2 regions of the Nocardioides sp. Arc9.136 genome follow, and region 1 is predicted to be linked to the other one. Evidence: predicted binding sites of a transcription regulator. Region 1 holds the regulator's gene; the other holds the start of a gene.
The links. The regulator HrcA, encoded in region 1, represses chaperone genes, less so after heat shock. The targets are predictions, from matches to a motif close to TTGGCACTCGNNNNNNNCGAGTGCCAA.

Region 1 (5,409 bases):
CTCGGGGAGCCTAGGTGCACCTGCCCCGGGCGTGCCCCGGGCTCTCGGTCAGCACATGCCGTGGTGCAGCTCGCGGCGCAGCATGTCGCCGAGCTCGGCGGTGGTGCGCGCCGCGCGGGGGAAGTGCAGCACGGTGCGGTCGGCCCCCTCGGGGCCCACCCACTGCACCTCGACCCGGTCGGCGCGCAGGTCCGCCAGCGCCACGCCGACGACGTCGCCCATCCGGGTGCCGGTCGTGGTGGAGACCGCGCGGCGCAGCTCCTCCTGGTGGTGGCTGTTGGCGTGCTCGACCGAGCGCTGGAGGTAGCCGCGGTTGAGCTGGTGCTCGCCGGCGCGGAAGCTGGCCACGTCGACCCGCAGCTGCTGCTCTGCGCCGGCACCCCGCCGGCCCAGGGCGACGAGGTCCGGCTCCAGGGCGACGACGTCGCGGGGGTCCCCGCAGCACTCGCAGGTCTCCCGGCCGCGGACGACCAGGCGCCCGGCGATGCTCAGCGTGGCCTCGCGGTCCTCCGAGCCGGGGCGGCCCAGCCCGCTGTGCACGGTGAGCAGGGCGCGGCGACCGGCGGCCGCCACCACGGCGAGGTCGGAGCCGAGCGCGGTGGAGAACGTCGGCTCGCCTCCGCAGTCCTGCATGCCCGTGCCCTCGGCCTCCGGACCCTCCAGGACGTCGGGGGCGCCGTCGACGACCAGGTGGACGCTCGCGGGACAGGAGAGGATGCTGCGGGCGGCGGCCGCGAGGCGGCTCGGGTCGTGGCGCGTGGTGCTGCTCGGGACGACGGTCATGGTGCTCCCTCGGCAGGGCCGGCGGTGGGTGACTTAGGTGAGCCTAACCTATGCGTCGGTAGTGGCTCTCGGGGAAGGCGACGTCTCGGTCGGCGAGACCCGAGGCGGTACCGCGGCGCGCTACAGTTGGCACTCAGTCGTGACGAGTGCCAGAGGTAGGGAGGCGACGTGCAGGAGGACCGCAGGCTCGCCGTGCTGCGGGCCATCGTCGAGGACTACGTGGCCACCGAGGAGCCGGTCGGCTCCAAGGCCCTGGTCGAGCGCCACGGGCTGGGCGTCTCGCCCGCCACGGTCCGCAACGACATGGCCGTCCTCGAGGACGAGGGCTACATCACCCAGCCGCACACCAGTGCCGGCCGGGTGCCGACGGACAAGGGCTACCGGCTCTTCGTCGACCGGTTGAGCACCGTCAAGCCGATGACCGGCGCGGAGAAGCGCGCCATCGCCTCCTTCCTCGACGGGGCGGTCGACCTCGACGACGTCGTGACCCGCTCGGTGCGGCTGCTCTCCCAGCTGACCCGCCAGGTCGCCGTGGTCCAGTACCCCACGCTCTCGCGCTCGACGGTGCGCCACGTCGAGCTCGTCGCCCTCACGCCGAACCGTCTCCTCGTCGTGCTCATCCTCAGCACCGGTCGCGTCGAGCAGCGGCTGGTCGAGCTGCCCGCCGAGCTGTCCGAGGAAGCCCTCGCCGACCTCCGTTCGCGGGTCAACCACGCCGCGACCGGCGAGGTGATCTCCGACGCCGTGCGCCGCCTTCGCGAGGCGGTGCCGGAGGTCCCCGGGGACGCCCCCGACCGCGACGACGGCGTGACCCGCGCGGTCGTCGAGACCCTCGCCGACGCGATGGAGGACCACCGCTCCGACGAGCGGATCGCCGTCGGCGGTGCCGCCAACCTCGCGCGGTACGGCGACTCCTTCGACTCCGCGGTCCGGCCGCTCCTCGAGGCGCTCGAGGAGCACGTCGTGCTGCTCCGCCTGCTCGGCGAGGCCACGACCGGTGGCGCCGTCACGGTGCGCATCGGCGCGGAGGGCCCCTACGAGCAGTTCGCCTCCACGAGCGTCGTCGCCACCGGCTACGGCCCCCGCGACGAGGCGCTCGCCACGTTGGGCATCGTCGGCCCGACCCGCATGGACTACCCGGGCACGATGTCCGCGGTGCGCGCCGTCGCCCGCTACGTCTCCCGCATCCTCGACGAGGGCTGACCGCCCCGCGTCGCGGCGTACCTCTCTCACCTCGATCACCGAAGGAACCCAGTTGAGCCAGGACCTCTACGAGCTGCTCGGAGTCGACCGCGACGCGGACGACACCGCGATCAAGAAGGCCTACCGGCGGCTGGCTCGGCAGTACCACCCCGACGTCAACCCCGACCCGGACGCGCAGGAGCGGTTCAAGGAGGTCTCCACCGCCTACGAGGTGCTCTCGGACCCGCAGAAGCGTGCGGCGTACGACCGCGGCGGCGACCCGTTCGGCGGCGGCGCGGCGGGCTTCGGCCAGGGGGCGGGCTTCTCGTTCACCGACATCATGGACGCCTTCTTCGGCGGCCAGCCCGGCGGCGCGGGCGGCGGGCGGGGCCCGCGGCCCCGCGTGCGCCGCGGCCAGGACGCGCTGATCCGGCTCGAGGTCGACCTCGCCGAGGCGGCGTTCGGCGTGACCCGCGAGATCAAGGTCGACACCGCGGTGCTCTGCACCACCTGCCACGGCGACGGTGCCGCGCCGGGCAGCCACCCCGTGCCCTGCGAGACCTGCCGCGGCCAGGGCGAGGTCGCCCAGGTCCAGCGCTCGTTCCTCGGCGAGATCCGCACGCTGCGCCCGTGCGCGGCCTGCCGCGGCTTCGGCACGATCATCCCCGAGCCGTGCCGGGAGTGCTCCGGTGACGGCCGCGTCCGCTCGCGCCGCACCCTGACGGTCAAGATCCCCGCCGGCGTCGACACCGGCACCCGCGTCCAGCTGGCCGAGCAGGGCGAGGTCGGCCCCGGCGGCGGCCCCGCCGGCGACCTGTACGTCGAGATCCAGGTCGCGGCGCACCCCGTCTTCACCCGGCACGGCAACGACCTGCACTGCACCGTCACCGTCCCGATGACCGCCGCCGCGCTCGGCACCTCGCTGACGCTGCCCACGCTCGAGGCCGACGTCGAGCAGGGCGCCGACTCCGGGGTGGAGACCGAGTTCGCCCTCGAGATCCCGGCCGGGACCCAGTCGGGCACCGAGCAGGTGCTGCGCGGTCGCGGCGTGCCCGGGCTGCGCGGCGGTCGCGGCGACCTCGTCGTCTCGGTCGCGGTGGAGACCCCGCAGCGGCTCGACCCCCGCCAGGAGGAGCTGCTGCGCGAGCTGGCCGCGATCCGTGGCGAGGAGACCCCGACCGGCCAGGTCAAGCCCGGATCGAAGTCGTTCTTCGGGCGGCTGCGCGACGCCTTCGACGGTCACTGATGTCGCTCCCGGTCCACCTCGTCCCGACGCTGGCCGGGGTCGGCGCCGGGGCCACCGTGACGGTCGAGGGCGACGAGGCGCACCACGCCGTCGCCGTGCGCCGGATGCGGGTGGGGGAGCCGCTGGTCCTCACCGACGGCTCCGGCACGTCGGTCACCGGCGAGGTCGCCTCGACCGGCAAGCGCGTCCTGGACGTGCGGGTGAGCGACGTGCGCCGCGTCGAGGCGCCGTCGCCGTCGGTGGTCGTGGTCCAGGCGCTGCCCAAGGGGGAGCGCGGCGAGCTGGCGGTCGAGGTGCTCACCGAGATCGGGGCGACGACGATCGTGCCGTGGGCGGCCTCGCGCTCGGTGGCGGTCTGGAAGGGCGAGCGCGCCGCGAAGTCGTTGACCAAGTGGCGCTCGACCGCCCGTGAGGCGGCCAAGCAGGCCCGGCGCTCGTGGTTCCCCGAGGTCGCCGAGCTCGCCTCGACGGCGGAGGTCGTGCGCCTGGTCGCCGACGCCTCGCTCGCCGTCGTGCTGCACGAGGAGGCCGCCGTGCCGCTCGCCGCGCTCCGGGTGCCGAACGACGGCTCGATCGTCGTCGTGGTCGGCCCGGAGGGTGGGCTGACCGAGGAGGAGGTCGCGGTCTTCACCGCGGCCGGCGCCTCCTCGGTGCGGATGGGCGCCGAGGTCCTGCGCACCTCCACCGCCGGCGTCGCCGCCGTCGCCGCGCTCCTGTCGCGGACCTCGCGCTGGGGCTGAGCCCCCGCTACCCCACGACGATCGTCTTGCTGTCCTCGGTCGGCCCGCCGCCCTCGCCGCCGGAGGGGTCGTCGGTCATCGCGACGAAGGTGTAGGTGCCCGGGTCGAGGCGCGACACGTCGACCTCGCTCTCCCAGGGGTAGAGCTTGTCCATCCAGCCCTCGGCGGTCGCGAACCCGTCGAGCACGACCTCCCCGCCGCCGTCGCGCACCTGCCACGGGACGGTCGCCTCGAACGACGACGCGACGCCCGCGGCGGTGAACGTGTCGCCGACCGTCGCGCCCTCCTCGGGGCCGCTGACGCTGACCAGCGCGAGGACCTCCAGCGGCGCCGCCTGGGTGATGTCCCCGTCGATGCCGAACAGCGCCACGGGCGTGCCGCTGCCGTCGACCACGCGCACGGGCAGGCGCTGTTGCTCGACGCCCTGGAGGGTGTAGACGAGCTGCTGGGCGGCCAGGCGCGCGCCGTTCGCGGAGAGCCCGCCGCGCGCGGACCAGGAGTCGTCGTCGACCTGCGCGACGAACGCGCCGTCCTGGACCGACACGGAGCCGAACGTGCCCTCGGGCCACAGCGACCGGTAGTCGGGGTCCAGCGCGTCGCCGGTGGTGAGCAGCTCGGCGGCCTCGGTCAGCGGGTCCCCGCTGACGCGGCGGAACTCGCGGTAGAGGCGCACGCCCTGCGGCGTCTCGCCGGCGAAGTAGACCGGCACGGTGGTCTCCGGGCCGCCGTCGCTCCCGCTGCCGCCGTCACCCTCCGTGGGGCTCGCGCTCGCGCTCGCGCTCGCGGTCGGCGTCGCGCTGGCGCTGGGCTCCTCCGAGGCGGCGCTCGTGCCGCCCGCGGGCGTGGGGTCGTCCGTGGCGGTGTCGTCCTCGCCGCACGCCGCGAGGGTGAGTGCGAGGGCGGAGGTGGTCAGCAGGGCGGTGATCCGCAGGCGGGCGTCCATGGGGTCATCCTCCCGGTCGGGGGCCGTCGTGCCGGTGAGACGCGCGCGGGTCGGCGCTAGGTTGCGTGCATGAGCGATGCGGACTGCCTGTTCTGCAAGATCGTCGCCGAGGAGGTGCCGGCCGAGGTCGTGCACGTCACCGAGCGCACCGTCGCCTTCCGCGACATCAACCCCCAGGCGCCGACCCACGTGCTGGTCGTGCCCCGGGACCACTACGCGAACGCCGCGGCCCTGGCCGCCGGCGACCCGGTCGCCTCCGCGGAGCTGGTGACGGCGGCGGCGGCGATCGCCACGGCCGAGGGGCACGAGGACTACCGGCTCGTCTACAACACCGGCGCCGGTGTCGGGCAGACGGTCTTCCACACCCACCTGCACGTGCTTGCCGGCCGGTCGATGACCTGGCCCCCTGGCTGAGCGTTCCGTCGGCGGAGCGCTGCCGGGCGCTACCGGTAGCCGACCAGGGTCGGCGTCGCCGTCAGCACCCGCAGCCCGACCGGCGCCCCCGGGATGGTCAC
Region 2 (5,409 bases), 640 kb from region 1:
CGCCCGGGCTGCGACGCTCGCCTTCGCCGCCCTCGCCGCGGGGATGCTGCTGGTCATCGGCGGCTTCCTCGTCCACGTCCGCCGCGAGTGGCGCGCCGACCCGGTGGTCACCGCCGCGACGGTCGGGATCGTCGTCGCCGACGGCCTCGCGCTCGCGCTCGGCGGCAGCTACTGGCGCGACTACCTCTTCGGGCTGGTCCCCGCGACCGCGCTGTGCGCGGCGCTGCTGGCCCGGCACCGCACCGGTCGTGGCCGGACGATGCGCGTGGTCATCGGGCTCAGCGCCGTCTCCTCCCTGGTCTGCCTGCTGGGCTGGGCGGGCTGGAACGCGCTGGACTACCAGGAGTTCCACGAGGCCGACACCGGCACCGCCATCGCCGCCGCCGCCGAGCCGGGCGACACCCTGGTCGTCTTCGGCGGCCGCGCGGACCTGCAGCTGAGCAGTGGCCTCGCCACGCCGTACCCCCACCTGTGGAGCCTGCCGATGCGCACCCTCGACCACCGGTACGGCGACCTGCGCACCCTGGTCGAGGGCCCCGACGCGCCGACCTGGCTGGTCGCCTGGGTGCCGTGGGGAGCGTGGGGCGCCCCCGGCGCCGAGGAGCTGCACGACGCGGTGCGGGCCCGCTACGAGCGGCACGGCACCGGCTGCTCGGACCGGCCGGTCTACCTCCTGCGCGGCCTCGACCGGCCCGCGCTCGAGGTCGACTGCTGAGGGCCGCTCCGCTCCTGCCTCGTGATGCCCAGCGGGCGCCGGGGCGCTCGCTGGGCATCACGAGGCAGAGCTCGCGGCAGGTTCGGGAACGCCGACGGCGCCGGCCCCCTCGCGGGGACCGGCGCCGTCTCGGTGCTGGTGGTGCTGGTGGTGCTGGGTCTCAGTGACCGTGGCCGTGACCGTGGCCTGCGGCCGCGGTCTCGTCCTCCTCCTCGGGCTTGTCGACGACCAGCGTCTCGGTCGTCAGCAGCATCGCCGCGATCGAGGTGGCGTTGACCAGCGCGGAGCGGGTGACCTTGACCGGGTCCAGGACGCCCTGGGCGACCAGGTCGCCGTACTCGCCGGTGGCGGCGTTGTAGCCGTTGCCGACGCCGAGCTCGCGGACCTTGGTGGTCACGACGTAGCCGTTCTCGCCACCGTTCTCGGCGATCCAGCGCAGCGGCTCGTCGGCCGCCTTGCGGACCACGCGGACGCCGACGGCCTCGTCACCGGTGAGGCCGAGGTCGTCGTCGAGGACGGAGACGGCGTGGATGATCGCGGAGCCACCGCCGGGGACGATGCCCTCCTCGATCGCGGCGCGCGTCGCGGAGACGGCGTCCTCGATGCGGTGCTTCTTCTCCTTCAGCTCCACCTCGGTGGCGGCGCCGACCTTGATCACGCACACGCCGCCGGCCAGCTTCGCGAGGCGCTCCTGGAGCTTCTCGCGGTCCCAGTCGGAGTCGGTGTTCTCGATCTCGGCCTTGATCTGGTTGACGCGGCCCTCGACCTCGGCGGCGTCACCGGCGCCGTCGACGATCGTCGTCTCGTCCTTGGTGACGACGACGCGGCGCGCCCGGCCCAGGACCTCGAGGCCCACCTGGTCGAGCTTGAGGCCGACCTCGGGGGCGATGACCTGACCACCGGTCAGGGTCGCGATGTCCTGCATCATCGCCTTGCGGCGGTCGCCGAAGGCGGGGGCCTTGACCGCGACGGCGTTGAACGTGCCGCGGATCTTGTTGACCACCAGCGTCGACAGCGCCTCGCCGTCGACGTCCTCGGCGAGGATGAAGAGCGGCTTGCCGGCCTGGATGACCTTCTCCAGCAGCGGCAGCAGCTCGGAGACGGAGGAGATCTTCCCCTGGTGCAGCAGGATGTAGGGGTCGTCGATGACGGCCTCCATCCGCTCGGGGTCGGTCACGAAGTACTGGCTGATGTAGCCCTTGTCGAACTGCATGCCCTCGGTGAAGTCCAGCTCGGTGCCCATGGTGTTGGACTCCTCGACGGTGATGACACCGTCCTTGCCGACCTTGTCGAAGGCCTGCGCGAGCAGGTCGCCGATGTGGCTGTCGCGCGAGGAGATCGTCGCGACCGACGCCATGTCCTCGCGGGTCTCGACCTCGCGGGCGGCGTCGCGCAGGGCGTTGCCGACGGCCTCGGCCGCGGCGTCCATGCCCCGCTTGAGGCCCATCGGATTGGCGCCGGCGGTGACCGCCTTGAGGCCCTCGTGGACCATCGCCTGGGCGAGGACGGTCGCGGTGGTGGTGCCGTCACCGGCGACGTCGTTGGTCTTGGTGGCGACCTCCTTGCACAGCTGGGCGCCGAGGTTCTCGAACGGGTCGTCCAGCTCGATCTCACGGGCGACGGTCACGCCGTCGTTGGTGATCGTCGGGGCGCCCCACTTCTTGTCGAGGACGACGTAGCGGCCCTTGGGGCCGAGCGTCACCTTGACGGCGTTGGCGAGCGCGTCGACGCCGCGCTCGAGCGCGCGACGGGCGGACTCGTCGAACTCCAGGATCTTGGGCATGACTCTCCTAGCAGGTGGTGCGGGAAAGAGGACCGGGTCGTGTGCCGTCCGACGCGCCGAAGCGCGTCGTCAGGCACACGACCCGGGAGAGATCAGGAAACGATCGCGAGGACGTCGCGCGCGGAGAGGATGAGGAACTCCTCGCCGGAGTACTTCACCTCGGTGCCGCCGTACTTGCTGTAGATGACCTTGTCGCCCACGGAGATGTCCATGGGGACGCGCTCGTCACCGTCGTCGTTGAAGCGGCCGGGGCCGACGGCCACGACCTCGCCCTCCTGGGGCTTCTCCTTGGCGGTGTCCGGGATGACCAGGCCGGAGGCCGTGGTCTGCTCGGCGTCGAGCGGCTTGACGACGATGCGGTCCTCGAGGGGCTTGATGTTGACCGACACGATGTCGACCTCCACTTTCAAACTCAGATGTCTCAGGCGGGTGGTGCACGTCTGGTGCCTGCGGTCCCGGAGCACGCCGTCGCGGGGGTCGTGCTCGGTAGGCAAGCGCTGGCACACTCACGGGGAGAGTGCCAGGACAGAAACTAGCACTCACCTCGCGCGAGTGCCAGGGACCCCCGGCCTGCGAGGATCGCGGGGTGGACCTCGACGCCTTCCGCTGGCTGCTCACCGACGCCGGCCAGGCCCTGCTCGACCGGGCCGAGGAGCTCGTCGAGGCCGAGCCGCTCGCGGCCCAGACCGCGCTGCGGCGGGACGCGACGCCCGAGCACGCCGCCGCGGCGCTGACCCAGGCCCGGCTGCGCGAGCGGGCGCGCGCCAAGTTCGGCGACCTGGCCGCCCGGATGTACTTCACCCCCGACGGCCTCGAGCAGGCCACCCGGCTGCCCGTCGCGCGGCACCGCGCCGCCCGCCTGCAGGCGTACGCCGCGCGGACGCTCGTCGACCTCGGTTGCGGGATCGGCGGCGACCTGGTCGCGGCGGCCGGCGCCGGCCTCACCTGCGCGGGGGTCGACCTCGACCCGGTCCGCGTCGCGGTCGCCGAGGCCAACCTCGCCGCCCTCGACCTGCCCGGGGCCGTCATGGTCGCCGACGCGACGACGGTCGACCCCTCCCCCTTCGACGTCGCCTTCGCCGACCCCGCGCGCCGGGGCGCCCGCGGGCGCACCTTCGACGTCGACGACTGGACCCCGCCCTGGCCGTTCGTCGAGCGCCTCCTGCGCCGCGACTCCTGCGTGAAGGTGGCCCCCGGCATCCCGCACGCGCTGGTGCCCGACGGGGTCGAGGCGGAGTGGGTCAGCGACCACGGCGAGGTCAAGGAGGCCGCGCTGTGGTCCGGCGGCCTCGCGACGACCGGCCGCCGCGCGACCGTGATCGGCGAGGGGGGCCTGGCCACGCTGACCGACGAGGACGCCCCGCCGCTCGGCGAGGCGGGCGTCGGGGTGCGCCCGGTCGGCCGCTACCTCTACGAGCCGGACGGTGCCGTCGTCCGCGCCGGCCTGGTGACCGCCGTGGCGGCCGCCGTGCAGGGCGGGCTGGTCGACGAGCACATCGCCTACGTCACCGGCGACGCGGCGTACCGCTCGCCCGTCGCGCGCGGCTACGAGGTGCTCGAGGAGCTGCCGTACCGGGAGAAGGCGCTGCGCGCCGCCCTGCGCGAGCGCGGCATCGGCACGCTGACGATCAAGAAGCGCGGCGTCGACGTCGTGCCGGAGCAGCTGCGCAAGCGGCTGGCGCTGAGCGGGGACGAGGCGGGGACGGTCGTGCTCACGCGCGTCGCCGGCGCCGGCACGGCGCTGCTCGTGCGCCCGCTGGCCTGAGCGCGGCTAGACCGAGGTCGCGAGGCCGTCGGTGAACCCGCCGTCGGTCGTCCCGCCCACGGGCGCGGACCCGGCCAGGTGCACCCGGGCCAGCGGGTGGCCGCGCAGCGGGACCGCGAGCAGCTCCCAGAGGTCCTGGACCAGCACGGCGTCCGCACCGCGGGCCGCGAGCACCTGGGTCAGCCAGTCGCGGACCTCGACCATGATCGTCTCGTCACCGGTCACCAGCGAGGACGCCAGGCAGCCGAGGACGTGCTCGACGTGCTCCTCGAGCTCGGCCCACCACGCCGGCCGGACGGCGAACGGGTGCCGGGCGGCCAGCGCCCGGAGCACGTACGGCGTGATCTCGTGGCGGAACTCGGCGAGCCAGGCCGCCTCCACCTCCGCCGGGCTCGCCGGCTCCGGTGCCCGCGTCGGCAGCCGCCGGGGCAGCTGCTCGAGCAGCACGACGACCTCGGCGACCGAGGCGGCGTACGCCGTCGCGCCGACGGCGGTCGCCCGGGCGGGGTCGCCACCGAAGGCGGGTCCGCCGGCGAGGACCGGGATGCCGGTCGCGCGGACGTTCTCGAGCAGCGGCTTGAGCGCCGCCAGCGACGAGGTGCGCCCGGCGGTCACCAGCAGCGCCCGGGGCTTGCGGGTCAGGACCTGGCGCAGCAGGTCGGTCCCCACCGCGGCGCCGCCGACGAAGGTCGTGCGGTAGCCCGACGCCGCCAGCCCCTCGGCCAGCACCAGTGCGGGCAGCTCCTGGCGGTCGGGCGTCGCGACGACGACCAGGGGCCGGTCCGCGGGCGGAGCCGGCGCGAACGAGCACAGCCAGTGCACCAGGCCCTCGTTGATCGAGGTGGCCGCCTGCTCCTGCTCCAGGGTCCACTCGCCGCTGAACCAGCACTGCGCGAGCCGCTCCTGGGCGGGGACGATGACCTCGTCGATGATCTCCAGGTGGGTCCGGCCGGCGTCGCGGATCCGCTTGACGGCCGCGAGCGCACCGGCCCGGTCCCCCTCGCGCAGCGCGCCCCAGTAGTCCGCCCGAGCTTGGTCCACGCGCTCCTCTGCCCGGAACCGGCGCCCCACATTCTTGGAGCGTTCCAACGCCACCGGTCCCGGGCCGAGGGTCTCGGTCAGGCCCCGAGCGCCGCCTTCTCCGCG

Region 2: the regulator HrcA is predicted to act here: its motif matches at 3,031-3,057, upstream of groES (co-chaperone GroES).

What each region holds. Positions count from the first base shown of each region.
Region 1 covers NZ_CP113431.1:2,974,924-2,980,332, reverse strand. Annotated here, with positions in the region: gene OSR43_RS14480 (MBL fold metallo-hydrolase) at 1-1, opposite strand, end outside; gene OSR43_RS14475 (hypothetical protein) at 49-783, opposite strand; gene hrcA (heat-inducible transcriptional repressor HrcA) at 952-1,986, shown strand; gene dnaJ (molecular chaperone DnaJ) at 2,039-3,211, shown strand; gene OSR43_RS14460 (16S rRNA (uracil(1498)-N(3))-methyltransferase) at 3,211-3,951, shown strand; gene OSR43_RS14455 (Gmad2 immunoglobulin-like domain-containing protein) at 3,959-4,894, opposite strand; gene OSR43_RS14450 (HIT domain-containing protein) at 4,964-5,308, shown strand; gene OSR43_RS14445 (hypothetical protein) at 5,338-5,409, opposite strand, start outside.
Region 2 covers NZ_CP113431.1:3,615,057-3,620,465, forward strand. Annotated here, with positions in the region: gene OSR43_RS17420 (glycosyltransferase family 39 protein) at 1-715, shown strand, start outside; gene groL (chaperonin GroEL) at 876-2,498, opposite strand; gene groES (co-chaperone GroES) at 2,591-2,887, opposite strand; gene OSR43_RS17435 (class I SAM-dependent methyltransferase) at 3,085-4,263, shown strand; gene OSR43_RS17440 (B12-binding domain-containing protein) at 4,270-5,304, opposite strand; gene OSR43_RS17445 (MBL fold metallo-hydrolase) at 5,382-5,409, opposite strand, start outside.